3 regions of the Cupriavidus sp. GW823-FHT07A04 genome follow, and region 3 is predicted to be linked to each of the others. Evidence: predicted binding sites of a transcription regulator. Region 3 holds the regulator's gene; each other region holds the start of a gene.
What was found. The regulator LexA, encoded in region 3, represses DNA repair genes until DNA is damaged. The targets are predictions, from matches to a motif close to ACTGTATNNNNATACAGT.

Region 1: the regulator LexA is predicted to act here: its motif matches at 1,765-1,782, upstream of imuA (translesion DNA synthesis-associated protein ImuA).
Region 2: the regulator LexA is predicted to act here: its motif matches at 1,952-1,969, upstream of AC1Q7Q_RS15625 (ATP-dependent helicase).

The regions. Positions count from the first base shown of each region.
Region 1 covers NZ_JBXAHA010000007.1:137,976-141,224, reverse strand. The annotation lists gene AC1Q7Q_RS14035 (isocitrate lyase/PEP mutase family protein) at 1-337, shown strand, start outside; gene AC1Q7Q_RS14030 (serine hydrolase domain-containing protein) at 392-1,642, opposite strand; gene imuA (translesion DNA synthesis-associated protein ImuA) at 1,831-2,709, shown strand; gene AC1Q7Q_RS14020 (Y-family DNA polymerase) at 2,642-3,249, shown strand, end outside.
Region 2 covers NZ_JBXAHA010000008.1:131,498-134,746, forward strand. The annotation lists gene AC1Q7Q_RS15610 (hypothetical protein) at 1-555, opposite strand, end outside; gene AC1Q7Q_RS15615 (thioredoxin fold domain-containing protein) at 658-1,161, shown strand; gene AC1Q7Q_RS15620 (TlpA disulfide reductase family protein) at 1,285-1,839, shown strand; gene AC1Q7Q_RS15625 (ATP-dependent helicase) at 2,105-3,249, shown strand, end outside.
Region 3 covers NZ_JBXAHA010000006.1:380,464-383,712, reverse strand. The annotation lists gene AC1Q7Q_RS13435 (class I SAM-dependent methyltransferase) at 1-332, shown strand, start outside; gene AC1Q7Q_RS13430 (hypothetical protein) at 335-613, shown strand; tRNA gene AC1Q7Q_RS13425 (tRNA-His) at 922-997, opposite strand; gene AC1Q7Q_RS13420 (hypothetical protein) at 1,103-1,273, opposite strand; gene lexA (transcriptional repressor LexA) at 1,382-2,038, opposite strand; gene AC1Q7Q_RS13410 (asparaginase) at 2,268-3,249, shown strand, end outside.

The sequences.
Region 1 (3,249 bases), on a different contig from region 3:
CGATATGCTGCTGCCCATTGCGCCGCGCACCGAGGACGATATCGCCCGGCTGGTGCGCGCGCTGGATATCCCGGTGACGCTGAGCGCCGGGACCGGGCTGGCGCCAAGCCCGTCGGCCGCGAATGTTTCGCTGGAGCGGCTGCGCGAACTGGGGGTTCGCCGGGTCAGCCTGACCACGTTGTTGCCGGGCGCGGCGGTAGCCGGGATGCGGCGCAGCCTGGATGCCGTGCGGGGGGCGGGCAGCGATGACGGGATGGCGGCCGCGGGGACGGCGAGCCTTGGGGCGCTGTTTGATGTGGCGGAGCAGATGGCTTTTGAAGATGCCCTGCTGCATTGACCGGGTCCGCGACAACGGTCGACCCAAGGCGCACACCCGGGGCAATCCACGTTTCTACCAGTCGCCATAGGCCGATACGATGCCACGCAGCAGCGCATCGCGTTCCGCGCCAAGGTGGGCGCCGCTCGCGTCGCCCGCGGCATCCTTGCCGACCGCGGTATGCACCACCACCAGGTTCAATGCGGGATCTACGAAGATGGCCTGCCCGTAGACACCCAGAAGGGCAAAGCGGCGGTGACTGCCGGGCAGGATCCAGGTCTGCAGGCCATAACCGTAGTAGGTGCTGCCGTGGTACTGCATGTGCCCTGGCCGAAATGCTTCGGGTTGCCGTGTTGCGTCCGTCATCGCGAGCAGGTGGTCACGTGATACCACGGCAGTGCCCCTCACCAGCCCATCGGTTGCCATCATCAAGCCCAGGCGGGCGTAGTCGTGCAGCGTGGCGTTAAAGGCGCCTTGCGCGAACACGTCCTGGTCGGCCGGGTTCACCAGCCAGGTCGCCTGCGCCTGGGCGCCGATCGGCTTCCATAGCTTCTCATCGACGTAGTCACAGAGCGTGCGGCGCGTGGCGCCGCGCAACACCAGCCCCAGGATCTGGGTCTGGGCCCCGGCATAGTTGAAGCGCTGCCCTTCGGGATCGCTGCGCGCCGTGATCAGCCGGGCGGCCTGAGCAACCCCAACCCGGCGCACGGCATCGTTGAACCTGGCCCGATCGTCGTGCTCCGAGTAGTCCTCGATAAACCGTGCGCCCGAGGACATGCGCATCAGATTCACGATTCGGGTCTGTCCGTACAGCGTGTCCTTGAGTTGGGGCGCATAGGTCTCGGCGGTGTCATCCAGCGAGCGGATGAAGCCCTCTTCCTGCGCCTTGACGATCGCCAGTGCGGTAATGGTCTTGGCCATCGAGTTGGAGAGCATCCGCATGTCGGCGCTGCGCATGTAGTTGTAGCGTTCCGCGACAATCTCGCCGTCCTTCACGACCAGAAGTCCAGTGGCACGCTGTCGCTGCATGTAGTCGTCCAGTGTCAGCTTGCGGCCACGAAAGCGGTAACTGAACGGCGTCTCGATGGCGGCCTTCTTCAGCGCAAGCGGATCGTCTGCCGGAGCGAGCGCACAGGCCGGATTGAAGCTGTCCATCGCGCTGAACGAACCGACGAGATAGGGCTCCGTGTAGGCTTGCTTCAGGCTGCGAGCCGGTGGATAGCCCTCGGCCCTGCCCAGGGATTCTTCGTCGGGAGCGGCAGCGCTTGCGCTGACGGCGAGCAAGGCAATCAGCGGGAAGCAGAGCAGGCGAGCGATCGTCATCATGGCGGGAAGTCATTGCGATGGCAGCATATTCTCATGCCACCGATGCAGCACGGCGCCGCTAACCATGATCAATTTCCATGGTTCGGCATCCCCATTGCTTCACCCTTGCGCGCATCCGTGATACTGTATAAACATACAGTACCCGGAAACTTCCTGTCAGTCCCCCCGGACTGAACCGCACGCATCACATGATCGCCGAACTCTTTCCCATATCGCCCGATACATCGGGCGATTCGCCTTTGGCGCAGCCGCCCGTGGCCGACCGGCAGGGGGCGCTGGACGCACTGGAGCAACGCTATCCCGGCCTGTGGCGGGCGGGGCAGCTTGGCCATCTGGGCCGGGCGGGCAGCGTGCCGGCCTTGCCGACCGGCCATGACGCGCTCTCGGCCGAGTTGCCCGGCGGTGGCTGGCCGGTGGGCGCGCTCACAGAGCTGCTGCTGGCCGACCCCGGCGTGGGCGAGTTGCGGCTGCTGCGCCCGGCCTTGCTGGCGCTAGCCGCGGCGCAGCGCCGGGTGGCGCTGATCGGGCCGCCGCACCAGCCCAATGCAACGTGCCTGGCCGAATGGGGTTTGCCGGCGCGCCAGTTGTACTGGGTGCGCCCGCCCGCTGGCGCGAGCCGGGCCGCGGCGCAGGCGGATGTGCTGTGGGCGGCGGAGCAGGTGCTGCGCAGCCAGGCCTTTGGCGGGGTGATGGTGTGGCTGCCCACGGCGCGTCCCGAGGCGCTGCGGCGCTTGCAGGTGCTGGCGCAGGCAGGAGACGCCGTGGTGTGGGCGTGCCGGCCGGCCAGCGTGCTGCGCGAGTCGTCGCCGGCGGTGCTGCGGCTGCTGTTGTCGCCGGCGCCGGGCAATGCCGTGTCGGTCACGTTCCACAAGCGGCGCGGCCCGGTGCGCGATACGCCGCTGGTGCTGCCGCTGGGCGAGATGGTGGCGGTGCCGGCCCCGTCGATGCCGGTCCCCCTGAATGCCCCGGTTTCCCAAGCCGTTGCGGGAGAGCAAGCCCATGTCGTACTGGATCGCGGTGCATCTGCCGCGCCTGTCGCTGGACGCGCTGCAGCCGAACTGGCCTGAGCCCGCCGCGCTCCGCGCCTGCGCTGGCCTGCTGCACCACAGCGTGCCGGTGGCGGTGATGGAGCGCGAGCGGGTGGTGCTGGCCAACGGCCCGGCGGTGGCGCTGGGGGTGCAGGCGGGGATGCGGCGGGGCGGCGTGCAGGCGTTGTCGGCGCAGGTGGTGCAACTGCAGCGCGAGCCGGCGGCCGAGGCGCAGGTGATGACGGCGCTGGCGCTGGCGTTGCTGCATTTCACGCCGCATGTCACGGTGCATCCCGATGCCGGGGTGGCTACCGTGATGATCGATGCCGGGGCCAGCCTGCGGTTGTTTGGCGGCCATCTTGCGTTGTGCCGGGCGGTGTATGCGCGGGTGCGGCGGCTGGGGGTGTTCCTGCAGCTGGGCTGCGGGCCGACGGCCTTCGGGGCGGCGTGGCTGGCGGCGCAGCCGCTGCGGCGGGATCGCCGGGGCGGGCTGGTGCGCCCGGCGCGGCGCGCGGTGGGGCCGCAGCGCATGGCGCGGCTGCTGGACCGGCTGCCGGTGGGCATGTTGCAAGGGCTGGC
Region 2 (3,249 bases), on a different contig from region 3:
GTCGCGCGCGGCCTCTCCCGCCTCCAGCACGACCGCCTGGTAGACGTGCACGCCCGACGCCACCAGCCGCGCCGTCAGCCTGCGTGGCGACTGGTCCTGCGGCGATACCGCGGCTACCTGCACCTCCACGCCCTCGAGCGCCACGGCCGGCGATGCGGCCGACATCACCGTTACCTTGCGGGTCTTGACCGCTTCGGCGGGATGCGGCCCGAGGTTGCCGAGCAAGCCCTTCTGCATGGAATCCAGCGCCGCCTGCCGCAACTCGGCGTCATCGGCGGGCAAGGTCACCACGCCCACGGCGAACAAGGTCTCGTCGACCCGGGCCGCGTCCATCGTCATGGGCAGCTTGCGCCCGGCAATCGCCACCTCGCGCGCAGCGCCGGATGGCTTGCCGGGATAGAGCGCCGCGTAGGCGCCTTCGTTGGACTGGATGGTGCGCCAATCATAGCGGGGTGAACAGGCGATCAGCCCGGCGCCGAGCGCGCCCAGGACGATGGCTTTGGCAAGCAGGGACTGCGGCAAGCGGAAGAACCGTGGAAACCAGGCGTGGGGCATCAGGGCGGCGAATGCGGAAATAAGCCGCTATTATCGTAGAACCCGCGTGCCAGCGCTCATCCACATTACCCGCCAATGCAAACCCAGCCATCGATCCAGCCAATGCAGCCATCCCCCCGGGGTGTCTTTGGCACCGCACGCCGTACCGGCGCGGCGATGCTCGGCGCCATGCTGGTTGCGGCAAGCACGAGCGCCCTGGCCGCCACGGCCCACCTGCCCCCCGTCAACGATCTCGCCGCCCAGGCCTCCGCTGCGGCCAGCCGGGGCGAGCCCCTGGTGGTGCTGGTGACACTGCCGGGCTGCGTGTACTGCGAAACGGTGCGCCGCAACTATCTCGGCCCGCAAGCCGCGGCGGGAGAAATCGAGGCGCGCGAGCTCGACATGACCGCCGACACGCCGCTGCGCAACACCGATGGCAGCATGACCACCGCGCGGGAATGGGCCCGCAGCCGCAATGTGGCGGTAGCGCCCACGGTGCTCTTCCTCGACGCGCGCGGCCGCTCCCTGGCCACGCCGCTGCGCGGCATGCAGCCCGATTTCTATGGCGCCTACCTTGAGCAGGCGCTGGACCAGGCCCGCTCGGCCTTGGCAAGCAAGGCGCATTGAGGCGCACAATGGCGCACCCGACTGCGGCCAATCGTCGCATCCGCGGCGGCTCGGTGAATGCAGCCGGCAGCGCCTCGGCAGCGGCAGTAGAATAGTGGCTTGTCTGACCTGTCGGCGAGCATCATGACGACCTCCGCTTCCCCCACCGCACCCACCCCGGCAAGCACCGCCTCGCGCAAGCTGTGGCCTGTGATCGCCGCCGTGCTGCTGGTTGCCGTGCTGGGCTGGTTCGGCTATCGTGCCATCGCCCCCGCCAATGCGGCGCCGCCCGCCACGTTCACGCTGCTGTCCGGCGAAAAAGTCAGCACCGCCGATCTCAAGGGCAAGGTCTACCTGGTCAACTTCTGGGCCACCAGCTGCGTCACCTGCGTCAAGGAAATGCCGGACATGGTCCGCACCTATGACAAGTTCAAGGACAAGGGCCTGGAGTTCGTCGCCGTGGCAATGAGCTATGACCCGCCCATGTACGTGATGAATTATGCGCAAACGCGCAAGCTGCCGTTCAAGGTGGCAATGGATTCCGACGGCGCGGCCGCCAAGGCATTCGGCGAAGTGCAGCTGACCCCGACCACCTTCGTGATCGACAAGGACGGCCATATCCTCAAGCGCTATGTGGGCGAGCCCGAGTGGGACGCGCTGCACAAGCTGCTCGACGGCGCGCTCGCCAAGGCGGCCTGAGCCACTGACTGGCCCACTGACTGGCCCGCCGCCTCCGCCCAGAAAGGTGCCTTCCATGGCACCTTTTTTTATTGCCGGGCGCCGTCGCGCAATGCCCGGCTTGCGCAGCACGGCTGTATGGATATACAGTTGCCAGCAGCTTTCCCCGCCCATGCCGGCCAGCGCACTTGCGCCCGGCATCCCCTAAGGCCCCCGCTCCGTGTTACTCGATCCCGATCCCAGCGCCGTGCTTTGCGACGCACCCGCCGTCAAGCAGCCCGATACCGTGGATGCCGCCGCCCCCGACACGCCGGCCTACCTGTCCACCCTGAACCCGGAACAGCGCGCGGCCGTGACGCACGAGCCCGCCGCGCCGCTGCTGATCATCGCCGGTGCCGGCTCGGGCAAGACCAACACGCTGGCGCACCGCGTTGCCCATCTGGTGCTGGGCGGCGCAGACCCGCGCCGCATCCTGCTGCTGACGTTCTCGCGCCGCGCGGCGTCGGAGATGGGGCGGCGGGTCGAGCGCATCGTCGACCAGGCGCTGGGCATGCAAGCCTGCGGGGCGGGGCGCGCGGCACTCACATGGTCCGGCACCTTCCACGCCATCGGCGCGCGCCTGCTGCGCGAGTACGCGGAAACGATTGGCCTGTCGCCCAGCTTCACCATCTGCGATCGCGGCGACGCCGCCGACCTGATGAACGTGGTGCGGCACGACCTGGGCCTGTCGGCCCAGGCTTCGCGGTTCCCGCGCAAGGAAACCTGCCTGTCGATCTACTCGCGCGTGGTCAACACGCAGGCGCCGCTCGAAGACGTGCTCAAGCAATGGTTCCCACGCTATGCCATGTGGACGGATGCGCTGCGCGGACTATTTGCCGGCTATGTGCAAGCCAAGCAAAAGCAGCAGGTGCTCGACTACGACGACCTGCTGCTCTACTGGGCGCAGGCACTGGCCGAGCCCGCGCTGGCGCAGGACATGGGCGCGCGCTTCGACCACGTGCTGGTGGACGAATACCAGGACACCAATGCGCTGCAGGCTGCCATCCTGCTCGCGCTCAAGCCCGACGGGCGCGGCCTGACGGTAGTGGGCGACGATGCCCAGTCGATCTACGCCTTCCGTGGCGCCACGGTGCGCAATATCCTCGATTTTCCCGCGCAGTTCACGCCGGCCGCGGACATGGTCACGCTGTCGCAGAACTACCGCTCCACCCAGCCCATCCTGGCCGCCGCCAACGCGGTGATCGGGCTGGCGGCCGAGCGCTATACCAAGGACCTGTGGTCGGAGCGCGGCTCGGCCGAGAAGCCGGAGATCGTGGTGGTCAACGACGAGGCGGACCAGGCCCGCTATGTGGTCGAGCAAATCCTCTCGCGGCGCGAGGCCGGGCTGGCGCTGCTGTCGCAGGCGGTGCTGTTCCGCGCCGCCGACCACAG
Region 3 (3,249 bases):
TGACTGCCGTATGGATGCATCTGGATGCCACCGAACGACCCATTGCGATGAACTCGATCGCGGAGCTGCTAGCGCCGGGCGCCACGATCATCATGTCGCTCCGCCACGGACCTATTCCCCGAGGTCGAAGGATGTTCGACGTTTCTGCCGATGAGACGCTGGCGCTTGGCCGAGCGGTTGGCCTGACCGAAAGCTACTGCGGGCAGCGTAAGGATACGCAGGGCCGGGACTCGATTTCCTGGAGCGTGATTGCCTTGCAGATGGCATGGCCGAGCGGTCCCGGGATGTCCGAAATGCTCATGCCCGGATCCGGGCGAGGCTTTGGGAGATAGCCATGGTTCAAAAGTTATTCCACGAACTGCCAGTGGATGAGCGCGAGGGTTTCGAGTCGGCTTGCGCACTGCATGGATTTGTACGAGAGGACTTCGATGTGGCTGCGGAGGAAGGCACTCCGTTGAGCGGCGGGCCGAATCGTATCTTGCGGGAGGTCATCGTCGCCCGTGTAGCCGGCGGCGAGGCTCGGCGCTATCCTGGCGGAGCTGGGGCCCCATGGACGGTGGCATTCGAGCAAGACCTGGAGCGGGATGTCTTCGGCTTTCCTCTTGCCGATTAATTGAGCCGTCGGGCGCGCCCCCCGAACTCGCGGGCCCTCGTCGATGAACTGGCTCAGTGCCTGCCCCCAAGGCTGGCAGTCCGGCACCAAAGCCCAGCTGGAGGGGTAGAGGCCACTCTCGCGCGTGGGCAGCAATAATCCACCGCTGTGGGCCACAGCAAGAGGGGGAAGAAGGGATCTTGGCGCGCGCGAGTGCAGAAAACGAAAACGGCGCCAAGGGCGCCGTGGGAAAATTTCGCTTTCCGTGGGAAAGTTCGTATCGTGAAACGACTAGGTAAAGCGTAAGCCGTTGATACTAATAAGAATTCTGGGGTGGCTGATGGGACTCGAACCCACGACGACAGGAATCACAATCCTGGACTCTACCAACTGAGCTACAGCCACCGTCGATGTCGTTCTGCTTGGTGCCGAACGACGAAGAACAAGATCATACAATGCCAAAAGCCGGATGGCTAGTACTCTGCACAAATTTTTTTTAGTGCCACCTGTTTAACCGGCCAGCTTGGAGGATTCCTCCAGCTCGAGCATTCGGCAGATAGCGGCCATGCTGCCAACCATGGTGCGTCGTTGCGCGCCCTGGTAGATGCGCACGCCTTTTGATTGGCGAAAGGGCACGGGCTTGACGGGGCGACGGGCGGAGAGGCGGTTGGCTGGCAGCATGGCTACACCTGGTGACTTGCAACAACAGTTAGCGGTACCCGCTACGCGGGTGCGTTGGCACAATCGGGTGTCGGCTTGTACGGGGATCGCCCGCCTCAGCCGCACTCGTCAGAAGGCGCCGGGGCGGATGAGGCCGACAGCGATGCCTTCTAGTGAGAACTCTTCGCGGCCGGCTTGCACGATGATGCTGGGGAAGTCGGGGTTCTCGGCGATCAGCTCGATGGTGTCGCCGCGGCGGTTGAGGCGTTTGACGGTGACGTCGTCGCCCAGGCGGGCGACGACGATCTTGCCGTTGGCGGCTTCGCTGGCGCGCTTGACGGCGAGCAGGTCGCCATCGAGGATGCCGGCGTCGCGCATGCTGAGACCACGCACCCGGAGGAGGTAGTCGGGCTGCACGTCGAACACCGATGCGTCGACCTGGTATTGGCGGTCGATGTGTTCGGCGGCAAGGATCGGGCTGCCGGCTGCGACGCGCCCGACCAATGGCAGGGTTAGCTGCATGACGCCAGCCATAGGCAGGGAGAACTGGTCGGGTAGCTCGGAGTCGCTACGGGAGACCTTGAGGCGAATGCCGCGGGAGGCGCCGGGGGTGAGCTCGATCACGCCTTTGCGGGCCAGGGCACGTAAATGTTCCTCGGCTGCATTGGGTGAGGAGAAGCCGAACTTGGCGGCGATCTCTGCGCGCGTGGGCGGAAAGCCCGTGTGCTGGAGGCTGCTGCGGATCAAGTCGAAAATCTGCTGCTGTCGCGGTGTCAGGGTCGCCATGGTCGCCGGTGTTTGAAGGCACTGTATGTTTAAACAGTATGCTGTGATTTTATACAGTATCGAGTGAAGTGCAAGCGGAATTTTTGGGAGTTTGCGCATTGACAGGTGCGTCCCGCGGGTCTTGGCGCGTGCCGTGGCGAGTGGGCGGAGGGTTACAATCCGCGGCACCTGAAGCGTCTTGCGTTGCGCACTGTTCAACTTTTCTGGGGCTCCCGAGCTCATTTCCGCCATGTCTCTCCTGCCTCGTGTCGTCGTGCTCGCTACCGGCGGCACCATTGCCGGTTCTTCTTCCAACCCAGCCAGCAGCGCGAAGTACCAGGCGGCGACGGTGCCGGTGACGGCGCTGCTCGATGCGGTGCCGGCGCTGGGCACGGTGGCGCGGATCGAAGCCGAGCAGGTTGCGCAGGTAGATAGCAAGGACATGTCGTTCGCGCTCTGGTCCAGGCTGGTGGAGCGCGTGGCGTTCTGGTCTGCGCAGCCCGATGTGTCGGGCATCGTCATTACGCACGGCACCGATACCCTGGAGGAGACGGCCATGCTGCTGCACCTGGCCTGCGTGGGTGGGGTGCCAGTTGTGCTGACGGCCGCGATGCGACCGTCGACCTCGTTGTCGGCGGATGGCCCGTTGAACCTGCTGGATGCGGTGCGCGTAGCGGCGGATGCTGGCGCGACGGCAAAGGGCGTGCTGCTGGTGATCAATCAGGAGATTCACGCGGGGCGCGACGTGATGAAGGCGCACACATCGGCGGTGAATGCGTTTGTGTCGCCGGTATCCGGGCCGATTGGTTTTGTTCAGGACAACCTCGTGCGCTTTGTGCGTACCCCCAGTCGCTTGCCGGCCAAGGCCTGGCCGGTCCCTTGCGCATGGCCGCAGGTCGAGATCGTGGCTAGCTATGCGGAGCCGGGGCGGATCGTGGTGGATGCCTTGGCGCAGGCGGGCGTGTCGGGCCTGGTCGTGGCGGCCGCTGGCAACGGGTCGGTTCACCAGTCGCTGGTGGAGGCGCTAACCGATGCTGCCGGCGCCGGCGTGGCAGTGGTGCGCAGTTCGCGCACAGGGGCGGGGCATGTGGCGATTCCAGCGCCTCCCCGGCCGGCGTCGGGCGTTTTTGTTTCGGCCGGCGACCTCAATCCTTATAAGGCGCGTGTGCTCCTGGCGCTGGCTCTGGCTGCGGAGCCAGGACTGGCAAAGGATCCGGCGGCGCTGCAGGCGC